DNA from 3 places in the Alicyclobacillus fodiniaquatilis genome. Region 2 is predicted to be linked to each of the others. Evidence: riboswitches for the same ligand, from Rfam matches in the RefSeq annotation. Region 2 holds a riboswitch; each other region holds the start of a gene.
The links. Region 2 has a riboswitch for cyclic di-AMP ahead of ACFSB2_RS07835 (C40 family peptidase). Riboswitches for the same ligand answer to the same signal wherever they lie in the genome.

Region 1 (8,067 bases), on a different contig from region 2:
TAATAGGCATTTTTGTTGGGGAATCCACCATCGTGAGCGGCCACAGATAACTATTCCATACTGAAAGAAAAGTAAGAATGAACATCGCTCCAAGAACGGGTCTAGAAATTGGTAGAATAATTCGCGTAAAGGTATACCAGTGTCCGGCTCCGTCCAACCGGCTAGCTTCAATCAGTGAATCCGGAATGTTGAACATGAACTGTCGAATCATAAACATGGTGAATACACTGGCGATTATGGGAACAATCTGCACTTGAAACGTGTTCAACCAATGCAACTTTGCGAACAATAAATATAAGGATGGCAATTCCAACTGTTGTGGCACCATCATAGTGACAAGTAATGCCGTAAACAGTATCTTACTTCCCTTGAATTTATATTTCGCAAAAGCGTATCCAGCCATAGCTGATACAAATACTGTTAGCGTGGTTGATACCACAGCGATCACTATTCCATTAATATAAGTGCGAACTATCAAACCTCCGTTGTAGTGGAATAAGGCAGTGAAATTTTTAAGGGTCGGGTGGAGTGGCCATCCAAGTGGATTACTGGTTAGCTCCCCATACGTCTTTACTGATCCCATTAACATTACGACCACCGGATACAGTGAAATTACCACCATGACCCATAAACATCCGTAAATCCCCCATTTTTGTGCGCGAATGCTTCGGGTCATTGATCATTCCCCCTAAACAATATAAGTTGAAGAACAGATATGATGGCAATGATAAGAAAGGTGAGCCATCCAAACGCACTTGCTAAGCCAAAACTCCCGCCAGTGATGTTTGACTGTACCAAATTCAAAAGTGGCATCGCATCGGCAGGGGCTTGCCCAGACCCTGCAAGCAACACGTTTGGCCCTGTGTAGGATTGAATAGAGCTGATACCATCCATCACAAAAGCAAAGGAAAATATCGGACGCATTAGTGGTATAGTAATCCGAAACATACGATTCCAGCTGGATGCGCCATCAATAGCTGCTGCCTCATACAGTTCCTCACTCACCGTTGTAAGACCGGCAAGAAAAACAATGGTAAACCACCCGATGCTACCCCAGCCCGTAAAAATAACAACTGCCCATCGAGCAAAATCGGGATTTGATAGGACGCTACCGCCTCCACTCCTCGCAAATATGCCAGACGAGAAAATGAACTGGAAAACCAAAGCCGCAGCGATAGTCGGAACGACTTGAGGAAAAAAGACTAAAGGTTTTATCACAGATTTCCATTTGACTAGTTGCGAATGAATTCCAAGCGCCAGCAAAAAAGAGATGACTATAACAGGAACCGCATGTGCAACCCAGTAAAAAATCGTATTTCTAAACGCGACCCAAAAAAACGGATCAGTTAGTGCTGCAGAATAGTTATGGAGCCCTACCCACACTGCGTGCCCGTAACCTGGATAATTATACAGACTCAGTACCAATGAATTGATTCCTGGGTATAGGAAAAAGACGATAAAAGATATGATAAAAGGAGCAATGAATAGATAAGGAACCACTTTCCCCCCAATCCTAGTGCTCATGATGCAATCTCCTTTCAAATGGTGACAAATGAATCGCTCACCTAAAAATTTGTTAAAGTCATTGAGTCCAAGGATTTTGGATTTGAGCTGATGCAGTTGTCTGAGCTCCATTGAGTGCTTGTTGCAAGGTATCCTTGCCACTCAGGTAAAGCTGAAGGTATTGATTTACAATCGTTAACTCATTGGTATATCGTGGATCATATTGCATCTCCTTAAAGCTTTTAAGAGACATGTTGTATTGTTTCGCAAAATTCGCACCATAATAGGCATTCGGAGTCTTCTCCACAGCAGACTGAGCAGATTTCACAAACGTCGATTGACCCATAGCCTTATAGAACGCGATATTGCCCGTCTTCGTTAAAAGCATTTGGCTGAGAACTTTAATAGCCGCAGCTTTATCAGGGGCATTTTGAGGGATTACGAAAACTGATCCGCCGGCTTCGCTACCTCCAACTGATCCAGCGATAACTGGCCATTGGGCAACTCCCCAATTGCCAGCTAACTTAGGTGCATATGATGGCAACATATCTTCCAACCAGCTTGCGCTCAACGTTGAAGCAATGGTACCTTTCGCTAAATCTTTGGTCCATGCAGCAGTGAAATCTGGAGTGTCGGCCACAACGCCCGAGTCATACAGCTGCTTGAGTGCAACGAACGCATTTTTAACGCCAGGATTGGTGTTGATTACAAATTTTCCAGTGCTATTCGTGAATTCTCCGCCATTTCCTGTAAGAATCATGCCGAGATCGTAGCTAGCAACAGGATCACCAAGATTCCAAATATAGCTATTTGGATATTTTTTTTGTAACTTCTTTCCTGCCTGGATAAACTGCCCGAGCGTGTGTACATTGTTTACGTTTATCCCGGCATTCTTAAACATATCAGTGCGGTAGTACCATAATTTTGTCTTGATTTGATAAGGGAATCCCCAATCCTGACCTTTGAATGAAACGAGCAATTTTGTAGCGGTAAACATGTCACTCTCATAAGGCTTAATGGTGGATGTTAAATTGGTTATAGTCTTCGTGTTCCACATAGCAGGTAAATCTGTGGCATTGATCTGAATGATATCAGGCACGGTTTGCCCAGAAGATAGTTCTAGTTTGTATTTAGACACTGTGTCGTCATTAGCTGCAAGAATCGGCTTAAAAGTATACTGCTTAGCCAATTTGGGATTAAGTGTTTTTAGAGTTTGGGACAGATAGTTGGTAGTAGCGTCATTTCCCCATGTCAAAACTGTGAGGGTTGTCTTAGCTCCTGAATTGGATGTAACCGTTTTAGAAGAGGTTACATTCGAAGACTGTTTAGACGAATTTCCAGAAGAACTAGTTCCACACGCGCTCAATCCAACAATGGCTCCCATTGCCACAAAGCTACATGCATACACTGACATTTTTGGGCTCTTCAACATTACTCCTCCGTCCATGTTTTTATGAATAATTAGATAAATAAAGAGAGAATAAATCGAGGACCTTCTCCACTCGAAGTGTCTCAACAAATGGAATCTTATATTAACTTGGACACTCATTAAAGCATGTATTAGTGCTTTTCTTTACGATATATGAGACAAACGATTAATCAGTTATAAGCTTCACTTACCGACTGTTTTTTGCAATTGATTGCGACCTTTATGTTGGACGATACAAAGAACAATAACATCTCTACCAATTCTATCCCCTCCGAGAATCGCTCCACCGTATGTCATATCTTTGTGGTCAACACATCAGCACTCTTCATCTTATTTCCATGCTAGGATTTCTTATGGCCCTTGAGTACTGTAACCCGAGGAAATGTTCGCGGTGTATTGCCACGTGCTACAACTGGGAAACCTTTCTTTATCGAGAACGGTACTCACAGATTTGGGGTAATTAGTGTTTACTAAAAATCAGTGCACCTCATACTGAAAAAACATAGATAAAATATAATCTGCATCCATCCCGGGGCACTTAAATAGATGGTATGGAGATTTGTAAGCTTCACTTCAAAACTTCGCCCTGGTACCAACGCATCATCGCTCTGTATTTCTACCAATATCGGAATCAAACTTAAACTTTTCCCGTCTTTTAATTTCACAATGATTGTGAGGAACTTGTTGATATAGTTTTCCTTCCTTTCTATTGGATCGATTGATCAATGATTTGCTGCCATTCGAACTTCCGATTATGATGCGCTCGATATCTCTAGAAGTAACTTTCGACATCCAGTCTGGTTTGCTTGTACTGTGAGGTTTAACAATTGTGATCGATTGGTTATCTGTTGGAGATTTTGTGCCAGTTGGTGAGCAAGCATCTAATGAAATCGTGGCGAATAACAAACGGTATTCTCGGACATCGTGATGCAACGCAATCCAGTCCTTAAGTTATTGGCACCTGTGTGGTTTGAGGGGATCCAACAAAATTTGACTAAAAAATTTCATAATTACCCCCAGCAATCTATTTCGTCTATCGAATCTTATAGCATAACCGCCAAATTCCACATCGGAAACGGGGGAACCACTTGTGGGGTGAATCATGGCGCAACCATGTAGGGCATCCTTTCAGCCCGAACCCGTCAGCTAACCTCGTAGGCGAATTTGAAAGGAGACGGATATATGCAAACGCAAGAATGGATCGATTTGTATCATGGAAGCGAGTCGGTAGATGCGCAACTTCTCTATGACGCGGACACCAAGTTACGTCGCGCCAATCGTGCAGAGCGGTATTTTCCGTCAAATGGCAAGCGTTTATCGAAATATTACGCCCCTCCGCGCAAAACGGCGCAGGAGGTGGACTGATGAATGGTTGGATTCATCGTCGCAACGGCTTGTATCGGTACCGTTTACACCCTGTTCGTCATACAGGCGCTCAATGCCGCAAAAGAAAACACACAAAGATTGAATCGTTGATCAACATTGAGATGCTGATACACTAGACTTTTCCGCAGTGCCGTAAAACTTTATAACGCATAAGCTTAGTTCCGAAAGGAAGCGGAGGAACCATTCCATTGGGGTGAATCCAGTCTTTGACTGGTAGGGAATCTCTTATCCCGAATCCGACAGCTAACTTCGTCAGCTTTAAGAGAGGCGTATATTTGCCCTTCACCCCAGCCAACTCCGCTCCCCCGCAGGAACACCTGCGGGGTTTTTGTCGTACACCATCTCGATTCTAGATAGTTGGGAGGAGAGAATATGTATAGACGTATACTTGTACCGGTTGACGATGCAGAGACGATGGATGTCATTATGCACGAGGTTTTCCAAATGTGTGAGGAAAATAAAAACCGTGTCATTACGCTTTTCCACGTTCTCCGTCCTGTCAACAGTCTCGGCGTGGGAACAGGGTATGTAGTCAATTCAAGCGACGTTCAAGCGGACCTAGAACAAGAAGGGTATCAGATTCTGGAGCAAGCCCGCAAACGATTATTTACAGTAGGCGTTGAACCGAAGCTGGTTTTAAAATGGGGAGACCCCGCACATGAAATCAGTCAGTATGCAGAGCATGAAAAAATCGACTTAATTGTCGTCGGAAACAAAGACAAAGGCCTGCTAGAGAAACTACTCAGTAGTAGTGTAAGCCAAAAAGTTGTACAAGAAGCATCAACCCACGTTCTTGTTGTGAAATAAAAAAGTACACGAGGTGATTGGTATGATGAAAATGGAGGAAGTGCATGAACAATTGAAGCAATGGGGCGAACTCATCATTACGACGGACGCCGGGGATACATATGAGATTCACCTCGGCGATACCGAATTTGACGGTGAAAACCGCGTGATCCGATTCACCACGCCAGATGCAAAAATCTTTATTGCTGGCGATACCATTGAGAGCGTAAAAATGCACTTTAGTCATAAAGTGATGGAGTAGAAACGCTCCATGAGGAGCCTGATGTAGATATAGATGAAGCGAGAATTTGTATCATTCTAAAGCCGTCCTGCCAAAGGACGGTTTTTCGTTTTACACACCTAATCCTGTCTATCCGGCGCTATTCCCGCCAAGGGAATCCGTCTGGATTGCGCGCAGCGCGCTCCGAGACCAGTTGCGGATCATGACCGTTCACTTGGTCCAAAAAGGGGAAATCATCCGGTGTAACAGCCAGTTTAGCGAGTGGTTTGACTGCAACTGCGCTGGCCCACTGTGTGCTTTCAATCGCTAGACCATTGTATGGCTCCATAATTTGTTGTTCAAACGTATCGCGTGGAAGAAGATAAATCATCCCATTCTGCCAAGGACCTTGTGCGAATGCCGCTTGGTTCACCGAGAAATAGTAATATGTTTCCGCAGCGTGCCCGTCCCCTGAACGCACATGAAAACAAGCATTGACCAGTGAAGTGACAACATCCCGGTTGACAATGGCAAAATACATCGGCCATAAGCCGTCAGATGCCGCATAAATCGCACAACGGTTGCCAAATTCATCGACATCATTCGACTGGCGTGGTTCAAATTCCGCAATTGCCGCGTTCGCGGATCCGTGTAGCAAGAGGTTTTTCTTTTCTGCTAGATAACAAAGAAACTGCCACTTCGGCGCCGTCAGTGTGTAATTGATTTCCGCCGCGCCGTCTTGCGCCATCATGTCATAGTAGATCCGCTCAAAATCGGCAGTGTTTTCATCATTTTGGGCTGGCCTCGTCATATAATAGCCGGGTATTTGCATAGATTTGACCCTCTCTTTTCGGGAGGTACTTAATTTTGATTTCATCATACGCCTTTCGCACTCATCTGAAATCAGTCTTCAGCCTGAGCTGAGTGTAGCTTTCCCCTTTCGCACTACGGCGTCACTTTGTAACTATCATATTCCCGCATCGAGACGGCCATCTGCAACGCATTCATCATTGAGGAAGCGTCACACACGTAAAATGTATTGCCAAACACCCAGCCGATTTGTGTGACAGGATTGCCCGTCAGATTGGGATCCACCAAAATGTGTCCTTCTGTCGGCGGTAGCGCGTTGGTCTTTAGGAAATCATCCAGTTGCTTTGCTGTATTGTTGAGATCGAGCGAAGGCGCGCCAAACACATCAATCGTCCAATCGCCCTCCTGCCACTCAATGACATCCTGCGGCAGTTGGTAGTTCGACGGACTGCCCATATCGTATTCTTTGCCGGTTCTATATTGCTTCATGAAGCCATTCACGGTCCCCGCGCTTTGAATCTTTTTGACCGAGAACTCTGTATTAAAATCACTTTGCGCCTTTGCATTGCTGGAATAATAAGTGGCGCCAAACGTGCCGATAGCTGCAGATGCGGGCAATTGGTCAAGGCTCGCATCATTCAAAGGCACGGCGGTCGATGTGGAAAACAGGCTGATGCTGTAATCCCAATCAGATGCGTACGCTTTGACTCCCACGAATTGGGCGTTTGGCTGAAATGTAGGCTCGGTAGGCGCGAACAGCGCAGGCATCTTCGTCCCCTGCTTGACCGCATTCATCGCCGTCACGATGTAATCTGCAAACTGAAGCCCATTTGTCTGCGGAGTCCCTGTACCCCCTGAATGATTTGTCGTTTGATTGGCCGTTGTTGAATTGCCCCCGCCAGCAGGCGCAGACGAATTGGTCACATCGCTTTTGTTCGATCCGCCCGATGTATTTTCCTGTGTCTGTCCAGTCGCATGATTGGTCTGCTTGCCAGACGAGTGGTTAGATGGCACGGAAGGCGAGGAAGGCGCACAGCCAGCCAACGCGCACACGGTGACAAGCGACGAAAAAAGCGCGAAAATAAGACGGTTCATTGCGCTGCACCTCACTCTCCAGGCGAATATGCCCTTGATGATAGATTTACAAAGATGTGAATGTATAAAACAGCGTCCCGCTCAAAATCATTCTGCCATGACCATACACATCATGGCGATCACGCCACAATGTCACTGCCAACCTCATTCGATATTTGCTCACTGCCGAGGTTTTGCCTATGTTAACATCATTCAACACGATATGTGAATGACCTCTTTGCTTTATATTCATCATTATGGGAAAAGGCGTATGCACGATTGCATTTCACTTGAACGAGAGTAAAATACATGACATCATTCATGTTGTTGAGGGAGGGTGCAATATTGGATCGAACAGAAGAGAACATAGACCCCAAGCAGGCGCTCAATGAGATTCGGCGACTTGAACACAAGGTGCGAACCGAAAGTCGATGGGCTGGATGGCTGTGGTTGATTGTCGGATTTTCAACCGCCGTATTTGGCGTATTTGCCCCACCCATCACACACGGTTGGCAGGAGTATGTCGTGACCATCGGCTTTCCTATCCTAGGGTTTGTCGCGTTGGTCTACGCTTTACAGCAACAAGTGATTAGTCGGGCACAGCAGCATCTCGAATATCCTGTCACCTGGGTGTTTTGTGGATTGGTGCTGGTGAATGTCATGTTTCGCATGATAGCGGATCCGACGCATCTGTCCGCTTTGGTCATCATCTTGGGGACATTGCCAGTATTGCCGTGCTGCTACGGCACTTGGCGGGTGTGGCGCGCATGAACGTTCCAAGAACACATCTTCGCCACCAATTGGACGAAGTGATTCATGTACCAGTCCGGCTGTCCATCATGGCGGCACTGGCCCCCGC
Region 2 (8,067 bases):
TACTGCCGATACCCGTTATTTGCAAAGCGAGTATGTAGTAGTTCTCCCCTGGCCCCATATCAAAAGGGAGATCGGAAAGCGGCGGGTAACTCATCCATCCAGCGTCAGGCGAACCGCCGATGACAAAGGAGAGATTAAGCAACATCGCCGCGAAGAAAAACAACCAGAAACTGATGGCGTTCAAATAAGGGAATGCCACATCTCTAGCGCCGATTTGCAAGGGAACGGCAACATTGAACACCGCGAAGATAAACGGCATCGCCATGAACAAGATCATGAGCGTTCCATGGGTGGTAAAAATCTCGTTGTAGTGCTGCGCTTGTAGAAAGTGCATATTCGGTTGAATCAACTGTGTGCGCATCAACAGCGCATCGACACCGCCGCGGAACAGCATCAGAATGGCGGCAATCAGGTACATGATGCCAATTTTCTTGTGATCGACCGTGGTTAACCATTCGCGCCACAGCCAGCCCCACTTCTTGTAGTATGTAAGCGCGACGATGATCGCAATGGTCACCAAAACGATGGAAACGTCTGCGCCGTAGATCATCGGTTCGCCTAAAACAAAGAAGTGGCTTGCAAAATTCTTTATGCCCGTCAACGTACGCGCACCTCTCTCTGGGTTAGTCTGTCGCTTCCTTCAACTCATGTTTCATGTACATTCCACCCTCTGACTTGATGTTCTGCTCAAATACACCAGATGGGAATGAAGAAAAGGTTTGTTTATCGACCACATTTTGCTGTGTCAATTTTTGATAACCTGCCTTTGTAAGCGCAGGGGCAGTGGATTTCGTTTGTTGGATCCACTGTTGAAAATCGTTCTCAGATTTGGCGATCACGTTGAATTTCATATGCGCAAACTCCCGACCGGAGAAATTCGCTCCGCTTCCGAAGTAGCTGCCTGGCTTGTCCGCTTGCAGCCATAAGCGCATCGCCATACCCGGCATTGTGTACTCCTGCCCGCCGAGCTGTGGAACCCAGAAGGAGTTCATCGGCGCATCAGAAGTCAAAATGAATCGAACTGGACGATTCGTCGGAATCTCGCAATAGTTGACCGTCGCAATCTTTTGATCCGGGTACTGAAACAACCACTTCCAATCCAATGAGGTGACTTGAATGGTCAAGGGCGTACCCGACATCGAGGTTGTCGGACGCACGAGTCGAAACGTATCTCGCACTGTCACGACGCCCAAAACGCAGATAATCAAAATGGGAACTCCCCACACAACGAACTCCAATCTGTGACTTTGCGCCCACTCTGGGCGATACGGTGCAGGGTTGTCAGGCGTATCACGAAATCGCCGAATGATGTAAAACATCAAGGCGATGACCGGGATGACGACAATCGCCGTCAAGACAAATGTCGTATAGATCAAATTGCGTTCAATTTCCGCGACAGGTCCCGCAGTATTGAAAAGAAAATACCGTTCTCCGCACCCGGTCAAAAGAAACGGAATCAGAATAAGCGCCATCTTGCCCGGTGGTGGGAACCGTAAAAATTTCATGCACGTTAAACTCCTTTCCATTGCTGAACATAAAGCCAGCACGTCGCTGCCAGACCATCTGTCTGCCCTCATTGACTCATATCTTCATACTTCCGCTGACACGGGGCGCATGTCGACTCTAATGTTTCCAATACAACAGTCTGGAACTAAGGTGTACAAATTCCTGGAATTCGAGCAATAGGAACAAGACAATTACGCCAATGATCGCAATGGTGGCGATTCTGGCATTGATTTTCCGTTTTCTGGCTTTAATTTCATTTCTTGATTTGTGCACGCGCGTGTTCTCCCCCGTTTCCTCTCTGGGATTTTACTGTCCATGAAGCATGTATCCGTCATACCACCAAAGTACCCCTGCTAAAGCAAATAGGATAAGAACGGTAAGAATGATCGACCAATAGACTTTTCCAAGTCCCTTATTCGCATCCCTTTCCACAGCGATCACCTCTTTGTATTTCATTTACAATTCCGGCATGCCCCATATTACATGGGATATGTTTCCTAGTCATGCGCTGATTCATACATGAGATGCGTTTTTCTTTTGTCGATACACAAATGAGTTTGTTAGACCCCATCAGACCATGTAGGATCCTCCGATTGCGTCTGCCTGAAACGCATTTGCGTCGATATAATAAAGGCGTGGTTCAGAAGGCATGCAAACAAATAAGTGGAACAATCGCACGCATTGAAGGGGAGAAATATCATATGGCCGACAAACCCGCAAAGAGACAGCCAGCACTGCAACCGCTATCGCGACACCATCATCATGCGCTTGTCCTTGCGCAATGATTGATTCGGCAACAAGAAGTAACTGATGTGCTCAAGGAAAAGATATAGACGTTCTGGAACAATAGAGGGTGGGATCACTTTCGTGAGGAAGAAGAAATTTTATTGCCTGAATTCGCCAAGCATGCGCCGCTCGCACGCGCGGAGATTGCGAAGCTGTTGATTGAACACGTAAAAATACGTAGTCTGATCAGCCAGATTTGTGAAGAACACAGAGATGAGCAAATGTCCAAACTCGGCGAACAGCTTCGCATCCACATTCACAAAGAAGAACGCACAACTGAAGATGGATAACAAGGTATGGATGAAATCAGGCGCCCTTTCTGACGTACAGAAAAGGCGCCTGTTGCTGTTTAGGTAGAATGTGGTTCACCGATATAAGTATCTAACGGGTCTCAAAAAGCCGATTTAACTAATGGTTATTCCTCCACTTACATATCCTTCTACATTATCCACCAAGCTAAGACCTGCAGCGCTTGATGAAATCACCCACAATAGACGTGTTTGCGCAGTCACTGGGATGGACAAACCTGTCGTAATTCCGTTACTTGTAGTCCCAATCGCAAGCACGCCGGTAAGCGCCGGAGCCAATGTGACAGTCGCACCAGGGACCGCAGTGAATGTATTATCCGGTGTGGGCGAACTGTACAATTGGGCTGTAACTGTAACTGTGGTTCCCACAAGACTGAGGGCTGCTGTCGAACTAAAATACGCATCAATGGATGTAATCGTTCCATCGCGTGGAACTGAAAATGCCATATCGAGCAACGTGCTCGGGCCTCCAGTGAGATCGATGGTCCCACCAGTTAAGGAAACACCTGTAACAGAATTGCCATCAGCGACGAGGCTCACCGTACCAGGTAAACCACCAGCGACCGTGGTCATATCAACTGGAAGTCCCGATGCAAAAGGAATGATTGAGCCTGCACCTGAACCTGACGGTCCAGTTGCTCCAGTTGCTCCAGTTGCTCCAGTTGCTCCAGTTGCTCCAGTTGCTCCAGTTGCTCCAGTTGCTCCAGTTGCTCCAGTTGCTCCAGTTGCTCCAGTTGCTCCGGTTGCTCCGGTTGCTCCCGTGGCTCCGGTTGCTCCCGTGGCTCCAGTTGCTCCGGTTGCTCCCGTGGCTCCGGTTGCTCCCGTGGCTCCGGTTGCTCCCGTGGCTCCGGTTGCTCCGGTTGCTCCCGTGGCTCCGGTTGCTCCCGTGGCTCCTTGCGATCCGGTGGCCCCTGTGACCCCTTGCGATCCCGTGGCGCCTGTCGCTCCCGTGGCTCCTTGCGATCCCGTGGCACCTGTCGGTCCCGTGGCTCCTTGCGATCCCGTGGCACCTGTCGGTCCTACGCTACCACGCGCCCCTGTTGATCCTTGTGATCCGGTCGTGCCTGTTGGCCCTTGCGGTCCGGTAGCGCCTGTCGCGCCGGTTGCTCCCGTGGCTCCCGTTGCACCAGTCGGTCCCGGGATACCATAAAAATGCGGCGCCTGTACTTTTAAAGCCTTCGTGTTTCCGTTCCACGTCGATTTCATATTGATGGCTTTGAGCACTTGCTGAATGTCCCACAATGGCAGATATCTCACTTGTTCTCCGCCACTCTGTCGAACAACACTGTCAATATGTGTAGCCACTAACGTCCCATTCACATATACATTCACGTTTCCCGTTTTGCCATTGAGCACTTTCACTTTCCCAGCAAGTTTCGTCGAGCTGGTCAGCTTCAGCGAAAACTGCCCGTTGGTCTCAGTCCACTGTGGCTCCAAACCGACAGATCCCAACAATGTGATAACTTCATCCGTAGAATAATAAGTGGTTTTATGTAGCGTGAATGCTTGAGTCTTCCCCAACGCATGACCATTGACTGAAGATGAGACTTGGTAATTGCTCGTATTGGAACTTGTCGCAGCAAATGTGGTATTTACGTCCATCACGGCAGTAGCAACGAGACTCGAAACCATTGTGGTCAAGTTGATCGCATTTGCCCATTTTTTTCTTTTCACCCAATATAACCCTCTTTCCAAATAATCTAAAAAATGACTTATAACGATATGATCCAAAACCAGATTTTCAACTAGTTAGACTTGACATTCCCCCATGCTTGGTCATACGATTTGAGTTGGACTTCAGAATCTACATACGCACGATTTAAAACTAACAAAGAATCCCGAGGACATGAAAGGTTAAGAATTTTGGTCTCCATTAAATGAAAATGAACATCAGCGAATACCGAAGCCTGAGTCAGGATACAAATGTCTAGAAATCATCAGTCTCTCCTTAAGCCCAAATTCAATTATATTCTTTAGATCTTAACAAAATCTGAACAACCACATTTGGTATCGAAAACGCAGTAATCACCTAAAAAAGCGTACCGGAAACGCCTTGACCCTGAACGCTTACTTTGGAGTGTGCGCCATCGACGTGGCCAAGCGGTTGACCGCATATCGTCCACATCTGAATGAATTTCCACTACCACCATCATCCTCTTTTTTATCCACTAATCCTCTAGTTCCATTGACAAAACACCGTGATAACATAGGTTCCGAAACAATCATGCCGAATCCTGTGATACAGGTACGGGGGACTTATTTTTTTGGGGTGAATCCTGGTTGCCACAACAAACAGGTAGGGGCATTCTCCACCGAACCCGTCAACTAACCTCGGAGGCACAAGGAGGAATAATTTGAATAAGAAAAGCGTGATTTCTGCATTTTTTGGTATGGCGTGTGTATTTTCCATTGGCACATCGATCGCAATGGCAGCAACATTGCCACCAGGTGTGACCATCGATCATAACATGACTCCGTTGGCGAGTGAGAATGCATCAACTCAGGCGAAGACAGACGCTGTTCTGAAAGTGGCAGAAAGCAAATTGGGCACACCGTACATCTGGGGACACAACGAAGATCGTGGACAATATGGCTTTGACTGTTCGAATTTTACAGCCTACGTTTATCATCATGCGCTAGGTTATAAAATTACAACATTCTCCACGAAACAGTATACATCTGTCGGTTATGATGAACCGAAATCCGATATGCAATCTGGAGATTTATTGTCATTCAATGACGGCGGTCATTCTGGTATATATGTCGGTAACGGAGAAATGATCCAATGTGGCGGTGGGCTTGGTAAAGTGGGCTATCTTAGCGTTAAACCAGGTTCTTACTGGTATAAACACTTAAGCGCAGTCAAAAAAATGTACTAAACACGGAGAAATCAAGGGCTCAACCAAGACATGGTTGAGCCCTTTTTCATTACATACATGCAGGCGATATAAATGGCTTTTTGATTGGTCACAAAGCATCTCGTGTTGTGAATATCGCAGAGGAGGCCGTGGAGCAAATTTGACAGATTGTTATGATAGTATAGAACTTAAATTTAAATAAGGTGGCGAATCGTTGATGCAGTGCAAAATCACACCATCAGCTAAGAAGCAGATACTGAGTATTCTCCGAGAACAAACGGATAAGAATTTAAAACTGCGGGTTTATGTCACTCACGCGCACGGGGATCATGCCCATTACGGGATGAGTCTTGATTATCAAAAACCTGATGATTTAATCAACGCGACGACACCTGGAATTGAAGTATTGCTTGAAAGCAATCATGAATTCTTGAATGGCATTGTCATTGATTACGACGCAACTCAAGACGGTTTTTCCATCACAAATCCGCAGAAAGGGCATCACCACCATCATTGATAGAACATATCAGACACCCTACTCGTTGCTTGGGTGAAACTCAAGTGCAATCAAGTTGTACTTGCGCTAAAAGAGATCACTCAAAAGAGCGATCTCTTTTTATAAAGCCGCGCCATCGCGCGCTTTTTTGATGAATGTTGATGCGTTCGAACCGCCGGACACAACGGAAACAGTTGGTCATAAAGTGTAAACCTAGCTCGCTTCCAGGTCGATAATTGTGTTCCTTATTGGCTTTCAAACGATGTTGTCAACTCTACCAACGGGTTTTGTTCGGAATCCTCGTTGAACTCCTCATCATTTTCCGATGCCTTCGCTGCATGCGAAACGCAAAAGGCTTGCTGCTTTATCTCATATGGTTCTGGCCGGTTTCGGCCATACAGTCGCACATAAATCTGTTCAACTTCCTCGCCAGTCAGATCTCCCTGCTTCAACAACTGATTCGCAATCTTGTGGACGAATTCAGCATGTTCCTGTAGCAGTTGCTTTACTTGAGCCATCTGGTCCTTCAACAGCTCATTGATTTTGGGCCGAAGCGCCTTAAGCCCATCTATCCGCGAGCCTATCGCAAGCCAACTGAACAACTCATCGCCCATTCCCACCAGGCCAAGGTACGCGCCGGCTATCTCAGTCGCCTGCTGCAGGTCAGAGGTGACGCCGTTTAATTTCTTTCCCAGGAACTCCTCTTCCGCTGCCCGAGCCGCCAAACAGACTTGGATTTCTGCCAGCATCTCACTGTCACTGCGGTTATACCTCTCATGCGTAGGCTTCGTGGCGGCCAGACCGAGCGCGCCACCTCGGCGGATGATGGTTACCTTCCACACACGGTCGTGAGGCTTCAGTAAGTACTGGGTCACCGCATGACCGGCCTCGTGGTAGGCAATGTTCCGTTTCTCATCCTCTCGCATGGAGCGAAGCGGCTGTTTCAGCCCCCACTCATAGGTCTCCATAGCCATCCGGAAATCCTCGTAAGCGGCGGCCAGAGCGCCCCGCTGATGGGCAATCACGACTGATTCATTGACGATATGTTTGATTTGTGCAGGGCTATACCCAATCGCATCCAATGCCGCCCGCTCTGAAGTCAAACTAGGTTCACACTTGACCTTCTGAAGGTAGTAGTTGAAGACGTCCACCCGTCCATCATAATCCGGGAAATCCACCCATACCTGCCTGTCAAAGCGTCCGGGCCGGATTAACGCCGAATCTAGTACGTCAGGTAGATTCGTGGCCCCGATAGTCAACACTGCCGGCCGCTCAGCTTTCTTTCGCCTCAAACCGAGTCCACGAAGAAACCTGGCAAACCGCGAAGTGTCAATGTTTGGCGGATCAAGCTGCAAGAGTAGCTCATTAAGAAGGCCGCTTCCTCCGCCCATGCCCAGCAAACCACCAATCCCACCCTGTTGTCTCTTTAATCCAATAGCATCTATCTCGTCGATGAAGATGATGCAAGCTCCGTACACTTTCGCCAGCTTCCTAGCCTTTCTGTACAGGCCCATCACCTTCAGATTCCCCACACCAAAGAACATGTTTTGAAAGCTTGGCGCTGAAGCGTAAGCAAAAGGGACCTGCGCTTCGTTCGCAATCACCTGAGCTAGGTATGATTTACCGGTACCTGGCGGTCCACAGAGGAGCAGTCCTCGGATGACCTCGCCGCCCATCTCCTTGAATTCTTTGACGCCCTTCAATAACGTAACAATCCGCTCAGCATTCTCAACGATTTCTGGGTTACCCCGATAATCGTCCCAAGAGACACCAGTCTCACGAGGTAAAATCCAATATGTGCGTCCCCGGGCCATGAACCAGAAAAGAGCAGCAAACTGGAGGATCATAGCCAGCATTTCGATCACCACTTGGAGTGCAACGCCCAAAACACTCGACGCCACACCCCAACCACCTAACCACAACGACACTGAAATAATAAAGAGGACGATAAACCAGAGCAGTACTTTTCGCCAATTGATCCACCGATGTCTGATACAAATCACTTCCCTTTTATCTAGTAGCAACCTGCTGAATGCTAGTTACAACGCTGGATCAGCTGCTATTCTTTAGGCTGATAAGCGCTTAGACTACGAACAAATATAGCGGATTACAT
Region 3 (8,067 bases), on a different contig from region 2:
ACGCTTCACATGAGGGATGCGCCATGCGATGTCGAGGGTGAAAAATCGCGGAAAAAACGCTTAACTCTCTATAAAAAGATTCGATTGTCTACAGATTTTTTGTCCGTGTTTGTGAAATTGAAGATGACATCTGAAGTAGAGCGCGATGTGTCATGTGCCCCACACGGGCAGCAGCAGGAAAATCTCATTCAATATGAATCACTGCCGTCGGCGTGATCGAATCGAACACGCGATTTGCTGGTTGTCTACATTCATATCGCGTGGCGTAGAAGGATTCCTGCTGACCGTCTATAATGGCTACAAGATGGAAAATGGAATTTTACCAACGTTAAACGATAAAAATTCAGATACAAAGGTGGTTCGACAGTTGTCGACACAGGCTGAAGTGATTGTAATTGGCGGCGGCGTCGTAGGCGCGGCAGCAGCGTATCAACTTGCGCGTTCGCAAGTGAAGGTGACGTTGATTGACGCGGATCACACTGGAAAAGCGACAGCGGCAGGGGCTGGCATTGTTTCACCAGCGTCCAGTTTTTCGCCGCCTGCGCCTTATTATCCGCTCTCTTATGCGGCAGCCTCACACTATCCCAAACTCATCGCCCAGTTGGCGGAAGACGGCGAAACGGACACGGGTTACGAGGTGGTTGGCGGTCTGTACGTGGCGGCAAATGAAGAAGAAGCGCAGCGGCTTGTGCTCGTCGAGCGGCTCTTGCTGGAAAGGAAGATGGCTGGCGCACCAAATCTAGGGACCATTGCCCGTCTAGATGCTGCTGAAGCCAAGGCGTATTTTCCCGCGCTTGGTGAAATCACAGGGGCCATTTACATGTCAGATGCAGCGCGCCTCAACGGCAGGTATTTATGCAATGCGCTCAAACAGGCAGCCATCCGTCGCGGCGCGAATGTTGTGCATGGCGAAGCCAGAATTGCGTGTAGCGCTGGACGCGTGTCTGCTGTCCATGTCGACGATGACGTACTGACCGCCGACGCCGTCATGATTTGCGGTGGCGCGTGGTCCAACCAATTTGGCGCGGCAACAGGCATCGACATTCCGATCACGCCGCAAAAAGGTCAGATTTTGCATCTGCAGATGGCGCAGCGCACAGATAAGTGGCCCATCATTGTCGGGTTCCACTCCCACTACATGTTGACTTTCCCAGAGCATCGCGTAGTCGTTGGCGCAACGCGGGAAACAGGCAGTGGCTACGACACGCGGGTAACGGCATTGGGCATGCAGGAACTGCTGCGCGAAGCACTGCGAATCGCCCCTGGACTGGGGGCGGGGAGCATTGCCGAGGTTCGCGTTGGACTGCGCCCGGCGAGCCCCGACAATATGCCTGTGCTCGGCGCCATTCCCAGTGTCGATGGATTATATGTAGCCACGGGACATGGCGCAGGAGGACTCACGACGGGGGCGTATTCGGGGATTGCGGTCGCTGAGCGCATACTTGGGAACCAACTTATTGATTTGGCTCCTTTTTCTGTCGCTCGATTTTCCGCGCGATGAACACCATCAACAGAAAAGCAAAAATGCTGCCGACGACATAAAGTAATCTTTTTAGTTTGCTGCCTTTTGCGTCACCTTGACAACCGAGGCGGATATCCAGATAGTCCTTTTCCGCTCGACTATCATGCAGGCGCACATGCACGTCGTTCGTGTCTGCGAACATATGCGCCCGGAAGCGATGCAGATTGGTGACTGGTTTATCAGCGGGCACGTCAAGTGTTCCCTTGCGAGTGGCTTTGGTTCCAAACATGCGCTTCACCTCTTTTGGTTTTGTCATGGTTTGATGAGATATGGCCGAATAAACACAGAAACCTCCGTTGGCACGCCAACGGAGGTTCATTGCTCTATCATGCGCTTGCGAAGTTAGCTGACGGATTCGGACTTCTGCATGTCCTACCAGAAACATCTGGATTCACCCCAAAATATCGGTTCCCCCGCTTCCTTGCGGAATTCAGCGAGCACATATGAAGTTTAGTAACTTTATGTTAACACACACGCATTCAAGCGGCAAATCTTGCCGTTCTGGTCGATCACGATGGCGTGCGTTTATCGTCTGGATGTTCTTGAAGCGTGTCCACACCAGGAAACAAATCGCCGATCAGATGTTTGCGCAACAGTGACTTGATGCCAATCAGCAGGACAGGGCCGATGAAAATCCCTGTGAATCCGATGATTTTCATGCCGACGTATAGGGCAAAGAGCGTGGACAAAGTGTCGAGACCGACGTTGTTGGCCGTCAGCTTTGGCGTGATCATATGCACAATCAACAGGATGATCACTTGAATCAGCAGCACCTTGATGCCCAGTGATGTGTCCCCCATGGCAAAGCTGCCTATGGCCCAGGGAATCGTGATGATGAATGAGCCAATGAAGGGGATGATGGCTGCAAGACCGAACAACAGGCCCATGATGAAGGCGTCCGGGATGTGAAGTATCCACATGGCGATCATCGCCAGTGCGCCAGACATCGCCATCAAAATCAGTTGCACGCGAATGGTGGCGACAAAAGCCCGTATCATGTCGCGAATGGTGGCAGAGATTTTTCCTTCCCAACCTGGAGGGAGGATCTTTACAAAACTATGGTACATGGCTGTTCGATTGATGAGCATAAAGTAGGTGGCAACGAGCGCGATGCCAATGATGAACAGCCAGTCAGGGAACTCTGTCACAAGGTTGAGTAGCACGTTTGCAAATAGCTGAATCCAGTGCTCGATGCCGCTTAGTGAATGCACCGCTTGATTCTGAATCTCGGCAGCCACATGCGGCGGCAGATGACCCAAAAACAGCGCCTGTAATTTCGTCGGATGCTCAATCCAGTCTTCGAGTTGTGCGAAGTACGGCGCAAGCGTGCTGGAGAAGGTCGTTGCTTCGTTGGCGATGGCAATGGCTGCGAATGTACAGAGCAACGCCAAGATCACAACAGATCCAAGCATGGAGATGAGCACTGACGCGATGCGGGGGAGACCAAGGCGTTCAAGCAGGCGGACAATCGGCAAGAACACGACAGCCAAGAGCGCAGCCAGGACGAATGGAACAATATATTTGAAGACGAAAGCGAAGATGACCAGAATGAGCACTACAAGCAAGAGTGAGCCGACAATTTCCAACAGGCTGCCCATGTAGTGTTGAATTTTTAATTCTTTTTCGGATTTACCCATGCATAAACTCCCTTCATAACTTGAAGCAGCCAACGGTTTGGCTGCTTCAGCTAAAATCCTGATTCTATAAAAGAATATTTGTGAATAAACTGCTACCTTGTGCAACGTCATGAGGCGCTTGATGGACGCAGTTGGTCATGATGATCCTGATGGCGTGCGGCAGGCGAACTGCGCGGTGGGTTGTTGTGTACCTGAACGCGTGTCTGTCCGACGGCGCAACTGTTTTTGAATGCATTAAGAATAGCATATTTATCACCATTTGGGTGGATGAGGAGAAGGGGGAATCTGTGCAGAAATCACAAATGATCACATGTTCTATGACCTTGTAGTGGAATGAGATTTTACTTTTCAGAGCTGAGAATGAGTGTTATGCTTAATCGTATATAGTATGTAGTCCAACAGCGTTGAAGACAAGGGGTGGGACACTGGTGAAATTTGCAGCCCAAGAGAATCTAGTTCCTGGTACTTCTTTTCGTGAAAAGGTTGAGAATCTTCGGAAATTTGGTTATGAAGGCGTGGAACTGCGCGGGGATGGTTTGGCATCACGTGTAGACGAAATTCGTTCGACACTGAATGAAACCGGTATCACGGCGACCTGTATATGTGGCGGATTTAAGTTCGGTTTGTTGTTCCCGCAGAAGGAAGATAGGTTGCAATCTCGTGAAGAAATTAAGCAACTATTATCATTGGCCGCGGAGGTTGGCGCAAAAGATGGAGTGATTGTGGTGCCGATTTTTGGCAGTCCGCAGTTGCCGGATTTGACACCTTGGAAAACGCCATTGGAAATGGAAGAAGAGCTTCTGGTCGAGCAGCTTGGCGAACTGGCGGAGTATGCAGGGCAACAAGGGACCAAGGTTATCCTGGAGCCTTTAAATCGCTACGAGACGCACTATATCAATCGCTTGGAGCAGGCGGTGCATATTTGCGAACGGGTAAAATCGCAACACATGACGATATTGGCGGATTTCTTTCATATGAGTATTGAGGAGTCCGATATCGCCAGTTCCATCCGGAAGGCTTCGGACTGGATTGGATATGTGCATTTGGCTGATTCCAATCGGTTGCTGCCTGGGTTGGGCCACACTGACTTTCGCTCCGGTTTTGCGGCGCTCAAAGAAAGCGGATACAAGGGGTGGATGTCGCTGGAGTGCGGCGTGCCTGGGGATCCAGCCGAAACACTTGCCGCCAGTCGACGTTTTATGGCTTCTCAGCTCTAAAATACGACGAATGACAAGGGGAGATTTCGATAATGGCACTAAATATTGGATTCATTGGCGTCGGTGGAATTTCTGAAGTGCATCTGCGCAACATCACAGGGATGGACGACGCGCGTGTAGCCGCGATGTACGATGTAAATCCGCAGCGACTGAATGAGATGGCGAGAAAATACGACGCCGTTGGGTATACGGATTTAAACCAGATGCTGGACAGCGAAAAACTGGATGGCGTGTATATCTGTGTTCCGCCATTTGCCCATGGCGAACCGGAATTGACTGTGATTGAACGCGGTCTTCCGATGTTGGTGGAAAAACCAATTTCCGTTGCGCATGAGCCGGCGGATCAAATTCTAAAAGCCATCCAAGAAAAGCAGTTGTTGACCTCTGTCGGCTATCACTGGCGCTATTCTCGGGCTTCAAACATCGCCAAAGCGACGCTGGCTGGAGAAACGCCAGGTATGGTGTTGGGCTATTGGCTGGGCGGGATGCCCATGGTCGGCTGGTGGCGGCAGATGGACAAATCGGGTGGCCAAATGGTGGAACAAACTACGCACATTGTCGATTTGGCGCGTTATTTGCTTGGAGATGTAAAAGAAGTCTATGCAGTGTACGCCCAACGTGAGATGCAGAGTCTCGTGGATGGTGTAAGTGTACCTGATGTCGGCAGCATCACCTTGCGTTTTCAAAGCGGTGTAGTCGGCACCATCTCGAACACCTGTCTGCTCAATCAAGGTTATACAGTAGGTCTACACGTGTTGACGAGAAATGTCATTCTTGAGGTGGACAGTGACAGCGTAACTGAGCGACGAGCGCTGGAGACAACGATACATCGCAATCAAACCAACCCCTATTACGAAGAAGATGTCGCTTTTTTGAAGGCGATTCGCACCTCTGATCCAACCTGCATTCATTCCAGTTATCAGGATGCGTATGAGACGCAAAGGGTAACTGCGGCGGCCAATGAATCCGCTGAAACTGGGAAACCAGTCCTGCTTTAGCACTTGAGATCAACTCCGCGACACATCAGACATACTTTAGTTGATAGAAAAGAACATGCACGATGCGGCTTGTACCAGCAGCTTGGTGAATGATGTATCGTGCATGGCGTGGGCCCAAGGGCCAACTCTATATCCGGATATAACAGCGATGATGTGTCCGGATGTTTTTATATCCATAAGTAATAAAATGTATTTTTATGCATTTTGAAGAAGTTAACTGTAGGGAGGGTTAGCCAATGGCGACGGTCGTACAACAAAATGAAAAGCAGTTGCAGGCCAAACGTGACACATGGCGGCGGATGAAGAAGAACAAGTCCATCTATCTGTTTATTTCGCCGTTTTATATTCTGTTCGCTGTTTTTGGGCTGTTTCCCATCGCTTTTTCGTTTTTTCTGGCCATGCAGAATTGGGATGGGCTGAGCGCTATGAAATATGTCGGGTTCGAAAACTTTGAACTCGTACTGACAGACGGACAGTTTTGGCAGTCGGTGCTCAACACGTTTATCATTTGGGTTGAATCTACCATCCCGATGCTGTTCTTCGCGTTGGTCATCGCTTTTCTGCTCAACTCAGCGTTTGTCAAGCTGCGCGGCTTTTGGCGCTTCACGTTCTTTTTGCCCAATGTCACGTCCATTGTGGCAGAGGCAGTTCTGTTTGGCGCATTTTTCCAAACCAAATTCGGTATTCTCAACTGGGTCTTTGAAAAACTTGGCTTTGGCGCTGTCGATTGGTTGGACACGAATTTTTGGTTGCAGATTGCCATCGCCATCCTGATTATCTGGCGGTACACAGGCTACAATGCGATTATTTATCTTGCTGGCTTGCAAGCGATTTCAGATGAGCTTTACGACGCGGCCAAAATTGACGGCGCTTCGACGAGACAAATCTTTTTCCGGATCACCGTTCCGATGGTGCGTCCCATCATTCTGTTTACGGTCATCATGTCGACCATCGGCGGCATGCAGGTTTTTACAGAGCCGCAGATTCTCACCAATGGTACCGGAGGACCTGGACACGGTGGTGTTACCATGGCGCTATACCTGTACAATGAAGCGTTTGGCACGCACTTGTTTGGCTATGGCGCGGCCATCGGCTGGTTTTTGTTCCTCATCATCCTCCTATTTTCATTGTTTAACTCTTTGTTGGTCAATCGGATCGCAAAATCGTGAGGAGGGACTCCTATGCAGAAGACAGTTGACAGTAAAGGCTTTTCCTTGGCAAAGGTTTTACTTTACATCTGCCTATGTATTTGGCTGATATTTTCTGTGTTTCCATTTTATTGGCTGATTGTCATGTCCACACGCGGGACGTCCAGTATTTTTTCCTATCCTCCGAAATTGCTGTTTGGCCATATGTTCGGAACAAATCTTCATGATTTGCTTGCGGCCATACCGTTCTTTCAAAGTATGTGGAACAGCTTGTTGGTCGCTGGTGTCAGTACCATTTTGACCTTGTTTTTCACTTCGTTAGCTGGTTTTTCGTTTGCGAAGTTTGATTTTCCCGGGAAAAAGCCGCTGTTCTGGGCTTTGCTCGCAACGATGATGGTACCCGGACAGATGAATCTCGTTCCGATGTTCACCATCATGAAAACGCTTCACTGGGTGGATCACTTGACTGCCTTGATTGTCCCAGGTTTGGCCAGCGCATTCGGCATCTTTTGGATTAAGCAGTTTTCGGAGTCATCCATCCACGATGACCTGTTGAACGCTGGGCGGATCGATGGCTGTAGCAACTTTCGTCTCTACTTCAATGTAGGGTTGCCTATCATGCGTCCTTCTTTGGCGGCGCTGGGTATCTTTTTATTCATGGGTGCTTGGAACGACTACATGTGGCCTTTGGTCGTCTTGAACACGCCCTCTCATTACACGTTGCAAGTCATGTTATCGACGTTGAACGGAATTTACACAGAAAATTACGGCATGGTGATGGTGGGCACGTTGATTGCGGTGCTGCCGTTAATCATCCTTTTTGCGATATTCAGTCGCAAAATCATGGGATCTGTCGCCATTGGTGCGGTCAAAAGCTGATGGTCATCTGAATGCGTCGATGCAAGATTATCAAGCAAAGTGAGGGGAAGGTTATGAAAATATCTCGAGTGGCAGCGTCTGCACTTACTTTGGCCCTGACCCTAGGTACTGTGGGTTGCGGACAGGCCTCGAACAATGCCAATGGAAAGAAGATCACCATCACATTGTGGTATTGGAATCAGTCGCTGAGTGATCAAATTCTGGCGCAAGTCGACAAAGCATTTCCAAATGTCCATTTTGTTGCAGAGAAAATTGGCGGCAACTTCGAGTCCAAGTTGATTGCCTCCCTGTATGCAGGGGACGCGCCAGATATCACGGGCATTAACTCTGCCGATTTTGTTGCGACCATGGTCAAAGACCATAACCAATTTGTAAACTTAAATCAATACCCAGAGGTTCGCGAAGCGCAGAAAAATTACTTAGGATGGAAGTGGAACCTGGCATCCACGCCGGATCACAAGTATCAGGTGGGGATACCCATTGATACTGGCCCGGAGGTCTTGTACTACAACACTCAACTATTCAAAAAAGCAGGGCTGCCGACGGATCCTGCGCAGGTGTCGGAGCAGATGAAGACGTGGAGTGACTATCTGGCAGCAGGCAAGCAGATGAAGGAGAAAACCGGTGTTCCGATGGTTGATGATTTGACCACCATCTACCAGACGG

Region 1: it holds a riboswitch for cyclic di-AMP, as region 2 does, so the genes downstream of both, ACFSB2_RS13640 (universal stress protein) here and ACFSB2_RS07835 (C40 family peptidase) in region 2, are expected to answer to the same signal.
Region 3: it holds a riboswitch for cyclic di-AMP, as region 2 does, so the genes downstream of both, ACFSB2_RS21055 (hypothetical protein) here and ACFSB2_RS07835 (C40 family peptidase) in region 2, are expected to answer to the same signal.

Annotation. Positions count from the first base shown of each region.
Region 1 covers NZ_JBHUCX010000035.1:78,541-86,607, forward strand. Annotated here, with positions in the region: gene ACFSB2_RS13620 (carbohydrate ABC transporter permease) at 1-676, opposite strand, end outside; gene ACFSB2_RS13625 (carbohydrate ABC transporter permease) at 673-1,524, opposite strand; gene ACFSB2_RS13630 (ABC transporter substrate-binding protein) at 1,583-2,932, opposite strand; cyclic di-AMP (ydaO/yuaA leader) riboswitch at 3,978-4,108, shown strand; gene ACFSB2_RS13635 (hypothetical protein) at 4,115-4,297, shown strand; cyclic di-AMP (ydaO/yuaA leader) riboswitch at 4,461-4,590, shown strand; gene ACFSB2_RS13640 (universal stress protein) at 4,691-5,125, shown strand; gene ACFSB2_RS13645 (hypothetical protein) at 5,148-5,366, shown strand; gene ACFSB2_RS13650 (hypothetical protein) at 5,485-6,156, opposite strand; gene ACFSB2_RS13655 (hypothetical protein) at 6,270-7,229, opposite strand; gene ACFSB2_RS13660 (hypothetical protein) at 7,554-7,979, shown strand; gene ACFSB2_RS13665 (winged helix-turn-helix domain-containing protein) at 7,976-8,067, shown strand, end outside.
Region 2 covers NZ_JBHUCX010000020.1:316,706-324,772, forward strand. Annotated here, with positions in the region: gene ACFSB2_RS07815 (cbb3-type cytochrome c oxidase subunit I) at 1-550, opposite strand, end outside; gene ACFSB2_RS07820 (cytochrome c oxidase subunit II) at 624-1,505, opposite strand; partial or broken gene ACFSB2_RS07825 (hemerythrin domain-containing protein) at 2,376-2,582, shown strand; gene ACFSB2_RS07830 (exosporium glycoprotein BclB-related protein) at 2,697-4,274, opposite strand; cyclic di-AMP (ydaO/yuaA leader) riboswitch at 4,816-4,955, shown strand; gene ACFSB2_RS07835 (C40 family peptidase) at 4,955-5,479, shown strand; gene ACFSB2_RS07840 (HesB/IscA family protein) at 5,676-5,975, shown strand; gene ACFSB2_RS07845 (AAA family ATPase) at 6,200-7,855, opposite strand.
Region 3 covers NZ_JBHUCX010000087.1:9,131-17,197, reverse strand. Annotated here, with positions in the region: gene ACFSB2_RS21060 (NAD(P)/FAD-dependent oxidoreductase) at 368-1,501, shown strand; gene ACFSB2_RS21055 (hypothetical protein) at 1,455-1,751, opposite strand; cyclic di-AMP (ydaO/yuaA leader) riboswitch at 1,839-1,968, opposite strand; gene ACFSB2_RS21050 (AI-2E family transporter) at 2,032-3,159, opposite strand; gene ACFSB2_RS21045 (sugar phosphate isomerase/epimerase family protein) at 3,588-4,376, shown strand; gene ACFSB2_RS21040 (Gfo/Idh/MocA family protein) at 4,409-5,374, shown strand; gene ACFSB2_RS21035 (carbohydrate ABC transporter permease) at 5,611-6,543, shown strand; gene ACFSB2_RS21030 (carbohydrate ABC transporter permease) at 6,556-7,401, shown strand; gene ACFSB2_RS21025 (ABC transporter substrate-binding protein) at 7,455-8,067, shown strand, end outside.